2 linked regions of the Spirosoma aureum genome follow. The main gene of each other region encodes a partner of the protein of the gene in region 2 in a complex. Links are inferred from orthologs where the notes say so. Each region holds a gene or a part of one and is shown on either strand. Other genes may lie near its edges.

Evidence for each region. Proteins that work in one complex are often made in the same cells at the same time.
Region 1: the proteins of mnmG (region 2) and mnmE are in contact, whole or in part, in a solved structure (PDB 9HIP), measured with the Escherichia coli proteins. The link is inferred for Spirosoma aureum from one-to-one orthologs.

Annotation. Positions count from the first base shown.
Region 1 is NZ_CP050063.1:3,188,326-3,191,325, forward strand. What follows is about bases 87-3,000. They hold mnmE (tRNA uridine-5-carboxymethylaminomethyl(34) synthesis GTPase MnmE), read left to right. Parts: upstream 87-812; coding sequence 813-2,189; downstream 2,190-3,000. Other genes in these bases: G8759_RS12620 (oxygenase MpaB family protein), read left to right, coding at 87-738; G8759_RS12630 (TonB family protein), read right to left, coding at 2,236-2,685. In the rest of the region: more of G8759_RS12620, read left to right, coding at 1-86. UniProt on the Escherichia coli protein: Exhibits a very high intrinsic GTPase hydrolysis rate. Involved in the addition of a carboxymethylaminomethyl (cmnm) group at the wobble position (U34) of certain tRNAs, forming tRNA-cmnm(5)s(2)U34.
Region 2 is NZ_CP050063.1:433,009-437,227, reverse strand. Bases 640-3,546 are described here. They hold mnmG (tRNA uridine-5-carboxymethylaminomethyl(34) synthesis enzyme MnmG), read right to left. Parts: upstream 3,070-3,546; coding sequence 1,210-3,069; downstream 640-1,209. Other genes in these bases: G8759_RS01810 (DUF4175 family protein), read right to left, coding at 3,222-3,546; G8759_RS01820 (class I SAM-dependent methyltransferase), read right to left, coding at 640-1,140. In the rest of the region: more of G8759_RS01820, read right to left, coding at 259-639; more of G8759_RS01810, read right to left, coding at 3,547-4,219. UniProt on the Escherichia coli protein: NAD-binding protein involved in the addition of a carboxymethylaminomethyl (cmnm) group at the wobble position (U34) of certain tRNAs, forming tRNA-cmnm(5)s(2)U34.

The DNA of each region.
Region 1 (3,000 bases), 2.8 Mb from region 2 along the record:
GGCTTGATTCTGGGGTGTTTTTCGCTGCCGTATTGTTATCTGGGAGCCAATGGAGCGCAGGTGCTCTGGCTTACAGAACGAATTAAAAACGATACCATTCGCCGGTTACAGGAGACTGGAGAGTGGGTGTTTGGCGTGAACAATGCAAAGGAATGGGTAACAGGGAAGGCCATAATCAGAACGCTCAAAATACGATTAATTCACGCAGGTGCGCGTTGGTTTACCATTCATTCTGGGCGTTGGAATAACGATTGGGGGTATCCAGTCAATCAGGAAGATATGGCGGGTACGAACCTGGCCTTCTCCTATATAGTGCTGCGAGGCTTGCGAAAAGCGGGGATACAGGCGACCGAACAGGAGGAAGAAAACTACCTTCATCATATCAATGTCATTGGTTATCTGAACGGCGTCGCCGAAGAGCTGCTGCCTGAAAATCTTCGCGAAGCCTATGTACTGGATCGTTCCATCGCCCGTCGACAGTTTGTTTCATCGGAAGCGGGCCGCGGGCTTACGCATTCGCTCCTTACGGGTATTACTGAGCAGGTAAGAAAGACGGCAAAGCGGTCAGTTGATGATCGACCCGAAGCAATCCGGAACCTCGCAGCGGGTGAAATGCGTTTCTTTCTGGGCGATCAGTATGCCGATTGGCTCGGTATTCCTAAAGCTTCCGTCGAAAAACGGATGGCTGGACTGGTTAACCGTCTGCCAATTTTCTCAGGTCAGTTACCGAATTTATAAGTTCGACGTTTGCCGTTCGGAGTTCATAGTTATCGCTACAGCATCGACTGCAAACTACAAATCAAACACAACACTTGTTTCAGTTAGAACCTATTGCTGCTTTGGCTACTGCGCCAGGCATTGGTGCCATTGCTGTCCTTCGGGTATCGGGCGAAGGTTCCATTGACATAACCAACCGTATTTTCAGAGGGAAAGACCTCACAAAGCAGGATTCGCATACGGCCCATTTTGGCACATTGCGCACTGTTGATGGTCATATTATTGATGAAGTCCTGGTAACGGTTTTTCGAGCGCCGAAGTCATTTACAAAAGAAGACGTTGTCGAAATCTCCTGTCATGGATCCGAGTTTATTATTCAGCAGATTTTACGTCGACTGACGCAGGAAGGAGCCCGACTGGCCCGTCCCGGCGAATTTACCCAGCGAGCCTTTTTAAATGGCCAGTTTGATCTGGTTCAGGCCGAGGCCGTAGCTGACCTGATTTCGTCTGATTCGGAGGCCAGTCACCGTGCAGCATTGTCGCAGTTGCGGGGAGGTTTCTCAAAACAGCTGAAATTATTACGTCAGCAATTAATTGATTTTGTCGCGTTGGTAGAGCTGGAACTGGATTTTGGCGAAGAAGACGTCGAATTTGCGCATCGCGACCAACTCCGGCAACTCATGCTCGATATCCGGCGCGTATTGCATCCGTTGATTGACTCATTCTCGACAGGTAACGCGATTAAAAATGGGGTACCTACCGTGATCATTGGCAAACCGAATGCGGGGAAATCGACGCTGCTGAACGCCTTGTTAAATGAGGAGAAGGCTATCGTTTCCGATATTCCGGGGACAACGCGTGATGTCATCGAAGATGAACTGTTCATTGATGGCATCCGGTTTCGTTTAATTGATACCGCAGGTTTACGGGAAGCTACCGATCAGATTGAAGCAATTGGTATTGAGCGCACTCAACAAAAAATGCGGGACTCTGCCTTGGTCGTTTATCTGTTCGACGGAAAGAATATCTCGCCTGAAGAACTCCAGACGTCAGTCGCCGACATACGTTTATCGGGCAAGCCGTATTTACTGGTTGGTAACAAACTGGATGCACTGACCGATGAAAAGAAACAGCTACTGGAAAGCATTGCTGCCGAACCCATTGTCTGGATTTCTGCGTCGCAGCAAACCTACCTCGATGACCTGAAAGCTGCGTTATCGGCCCGCGTTCGGACTGATTCGGCCGTGCAGACGGGTAGCGCTGTCGTGACCAATGCCCGACATTATGAACACCTGACGGGCACCGACGACGCACTGGTTCGTGCTCTAACAGGGCTGGATGCCGGAGTAACCCCAGACTGGCTGGCCATGGACTTGCGGGTTGCTTTGCGTCATCTGGGTGAGCTGACAGGAGAAATAACGACAGATGATTTACTGGACTCCATTTTTAGTAAGTTCTGTATCGGAAAGTAACCGCACTTAGCAGGTAAATGGCATAACGCGGCTAAAGTACATGTATCTATTTTAGATAGGCGACCACAAAGGCACCCTCTAAAAGCAACCCTTTCGGTAGCGATTCGAAAAAGGAAGGTTCTTCTTCATGTGGCTTAATCACCCGGCCACTGCCTTCTAACTCAAAGACAATAGGAAGAACATAAGTACCCGAATACGTTTGTTTTTGAGCAGGAAGCTGGCTCATCAGACGATTAACTTCTTCTTTAAATGAAGCATCCACGTTGCCTTGGTTCAATACCTGGACATCGGTCACCTTCCCTTGGCGATCTACTTTAAATTCGACATACGCTTTGGCTACTTTTTCTGCTCGTTGAGCAGCTGCCGGGTAGCGTATCAGTTGCGAAAATGCTTGACGAAAAGCAGGATCGTTATTTAGTGAACGATCAATCGATTGTCCCTGCGACAAATAAGGGCAGAGCAGGAGGATACCTAAATAAGCAACAAAAGTTTTCATAGACTATTGGATTTTGACGTTAAAGGTTTCTATCTAATTGAGATGCATAGATCTAACAGAATCCATAAGTGCCTACTAGTCTGTCGTATACGTGACTATAATTTTCTATGGCTGATGAAACGGATTGGAACTAGTGTGTAAGATCGGAGTATCCGCCCGTCATGAGAACCTGGAAGCCATTTTGGCATCTTTCAGTACTATGTATCATAATCTGAACTGCTGTTGAAAAAGCTGGCACTGATTTAAATCCTCCTATTCAGCCTCTATGTCCAGAGCAACATTTAGCCGTAAGAGGTGCAATTACCGAGCTTGATG
Region 2 (4,219 bases):
ACAATTTTAAGTGGGGAAATTGTGTGGGCTCATTCGTGATATGTAGTTGTTTCTCCACATTAACTGGCCCAAAAAAAAGTGATGTGGATTACTACGTTATTCATCCACATCACTTTCATGCCTTATAAACAATTTATCCACTTGTGAGTCAGAGTTATGCACATGGTTATTCACATAAAACTTTAACTTTTTTAATTTAGAATTGACCTTTACCTGTCAGTGAAAAAAATGGCATACTGCTTAGAATCAGTGCAATTATCAGGCCTTCTTAAATAGATAGATTAAACTGGATGAGTTGCCAGTTTGTTTGGCTTGTTGATTAGAGGTAAGTCCTACCCTCATACTTTTCAGATAATCTGTTTTACCGGTCATGTACCGGGTGCTCAGCATCGCAATATAGAAAGCATCAAAAACCATTGGCTTCTGCTCTATACACGTCAGACCATGCTTTTTAAATAAGAGCTTGATGGTAGACGGAGTGAAATGCTGTAAATGGCGAGGGACATCATAGGCTGCCCAATATTCTTTAAAATAGTGCGCATCATAAGAATCTGAATTGGGAACGGCGATCAGTAATGTCCCCTTCGGACTCAATAATTTATTCAGTTGAGGTACTGTTTCATTGAGGTCAGGAATATGCTCGAGCACATGCCATAAGGTAATTATGTCAAAAGGTGTTGCTCCGTCCAATGCCCTAAGATTAGGCTGTATGTCGGCTTCTAATTTTTTTTGAGCAACAGCACGGGCATCTGGATCTGGTTCCATTCCCATCACCTGCCAGCCTCCCTGTTTACTAGTATCTAGGAACGCACCCGTACCACAACCTACATCCAGAATTCGTCCTGGCCCACCATTAAGCTTATTGATAAGATTTAATTTTGACCGAAGCGTATAATTACGAACTAACCGATACGCCGTATTAATCACACCACTGCTCTCGTCATTGTGTGATACATACTGCTCCGATTTATAATATGATCCAATCGTTTTTTCATCGGGTCGAGGGTTGGTCAATCGGAAACCACACGTTTCACATTGCTCGATGTTGAAGTTTTGATTGCTGACTAAATAATCTTTACAAACTAAATAGGGAGTAAATTTTGTACTGCCGCAGACTGGGCATGAATTGACGGTTTCCAAGTTAGCGAGTTAAATTGTGTGAAAACAAAAAGGCGCTGATTGCTTTCCTTGCAATCAGCGCCTAATTAATTAACGGCCCATATAGACCAGAAGGATGGAAACATCGGAAGGGCTTACTCCGCTGATGCGGGATGCCTGACCGATCGTTGCTGGCCGAAGTCGCTTCAATTTTTCCTTTCCCTCAAACGATAAAGCTTTAAGGCGGTCGTAATCGAATGTGGGATTAATTGCCAGACTTTCCCATTTATCTAATTTTTCGGCGTTCTGTTTTTCCCGATTGAGATAGTCCTCGTACTTGATTTCAATAACAGTTTGCTCAATCGTCTCCTCCCCTACCCCAGGCGTTTCTGGCAGGAGATTCAGCAGTTCTTTTACGTCGGACTGATCAATTTCTGGCCGCTTGAGTAAGGTATACAGGCTGCTTTTTTCGCGCAACGGCGAACTTCCTTTTGTCTCTAACCAACCATTTACATCTTCGGGTTTGAGCTTTGCTCTCCGTATTGCTTCTGTTAACTGAGCGATCCCATCCCGTTTGGTAACCATAGATTCATACCGTTCCTGCGATGCCAAGCCAATAGCGTATCCCTTTTCAGTGAGCCGTAAATCGGCATTGTCCTGACGTAACAAGGTCCGATATTCTGCTCGGGATGTAAACATCCGATACGGTTCTTCCGTCCCTTTAGTTATCAGATCATCAATCAGGACGCCAATATAACCCTCCGACCGTTTGATTGTAAACTCAGCTTCTTCATTTGTATTTCGGTGTGCATTGATACCTGCCATCAGTCCCTGGCAGGCGGCCTCTTCATAGCCCGTTGTTCCATTAATCTGCCCAGCAAAGAACAGATTTTTGACCAGCTGAGTCTCGAGTGTTGGCTTTAACTGAGTTGGTGGAAAGAAATCATACTCCACAGCGTAGCCGGGTCTGAACATTCTAACATTCTCAAATCCGGGTATTTTTCGTAAGGCGTTATACTGAACGGTTTCAGGCAATGAGGTCGAAAATCCATTAACATACACTTCGACAGTGTCCCAACCTTCTGGTTCTACGAAGATCTGATGCCGATCTTTGTCAGCGAACCGATTGATTTTATCTTCCACTGAAGGGCAATAACGGGGTCCAAGGCCTTTGATTCGACCAGTGAACATGGGCGATTTTTCAAAACCAGTCTTGAGTTCATCATGAACTGCCTGATTCGTATACGTGATCCAGCAACTACGCTGTTTCGTTAATGCGGGCGTGTTTGTATAGGAAAACTTACCGGGCATTTCATCACCCAATTGTTCTTCCATCAACGCATAGTTTAGGCTCCGACCGTCTACACGGGGAGGAGTTCCGGTTTTCATCCGGCCCGATTCAAAACCCAAACTAACCAGCTGCTCAGTTAAACCGGTTGCAGAACGCTCGGCTGTTCGTCCTCCACCGAAAACTTTTTCACCGATAAACATCCGCCCGTTTAAGAATGTGCCATTCGTCAATACAACTGCTTTGGCAAGAAAATCCACTCCCAAACTAGTTCTCACGCCAGTTACCTGACCATCTTTTACAAGAACTTCGTTTACTGTATCCTGCCAGAAATCAATATTTCTGTTTTCTTCCAGTGCCTTTCGCCACTCTGAGGCAAATACATTTCGGTCGCTCTGGCATCTTGGACTCCACATAGCAGGACCTTTCGAACGATTTAACATTCGAAATTGGATCATGCTTTTGTCGCTTATGATTCCTGACAAGCCACCCAGCGCATCGACTTCACGTACAATTTGTCCTTTTGCAACTCCGCCCATGGCTGGGTTGCAGGACATCTGGGCAATAGTCTGCATGTTCATCGTAATGAGCAGAACCTTAGAACCCATCGTGGCAGCAGCACTGGCTGCTTCACAACCGGCATGCCCTGCCCCTACTACAATGACATCGTAAGAAGAAAACATTTTTGAAGACTTTTGAAAAATGTTTCACGTGGAAACTTTTCACAAAATTGATGAAAGTTGTTGAAAAGCGAAAAACGTGAGGTTGTTTAATAGTAGGGCAACAAAAAACCGTCAGTCTTTGTGCCAGACTGACGGTTAAAAGATGTGTTTAACTATTTACTTACTTTTTGCAAATACTGGTTTGCTTCTTTTTTATAGAAGAGATTATAGTTGGGAGTTACTGACCGAAGTACTTCTACCTGTTTGGTCTTATTCTGTAAATTGGTAGAATCAAAGAAAGCAGGAGTACTATGCTTAGTTGACTTAGCCGCTTCAGCTTGACGTTTTGGATCTTCCTCCTGTTGTTTTAACGCTTTTTCAGACTCGAGTAAACGGGTTAAAATTTCGTTCTGGCGATTAATTGTATTTGGATTCACCCGCTTGTTCACTAAATCGGTTTCGGATTCATCCATTTTTTCCATCAAATCTTTAACCTGTTTTTCTTGTTGTTTCCCAGCTTCTGTTCCCTTTGAACTCTCCTCTAATTTCTTGAGCATGTTGCGAATCATAGCTTGCTCGGCAGCCATTTGAGAAAGCTCTTCTGACAAACCCCTACCCGATTTACCGCTTTTCTGGAGTTGCTGCATTTTTGCATTTAGCTGTTTTTGCATCTCCCCCATTCCACTTGGATTCTCGCCTTTCTTGCCGCCTTTACCCTTTCCAGGCATAGCCATTGCATTCATTTGCTGCTGCATGTTCTTCAATACATCACTCAGCATAAGGGCGAGATTGTTAATCGATGTCATAGCAAACTGCTGTTTAGAAGCGGCCATGCTTAACCGACGATCCCGCAGCTGTTGTACGCTTTCATCCATGTACGACTTCATATTTGTTAACTCTCGGGTAACGAATGACTGAATTTGGACAACTCGACTGGCCAGTGCATTGAGACTATCTTCGATGATTTTAGCATCATCCTGAAGCTTTAGTTGCTCCTGAGAAAGCTTGGTAACACGAGGGTCCTGAAGGCTCATGCCACGAAAATCTTTCATGACTCGCTCCTGGCCAAAGGAAAGCGTAATCAGGTTTTCAAGGATATTGCGAAGATCATCCATATTCTCCTGCATCTCCTGCATCTCCGAGGATTCCATCGACTCTTTCATCTGTTTAC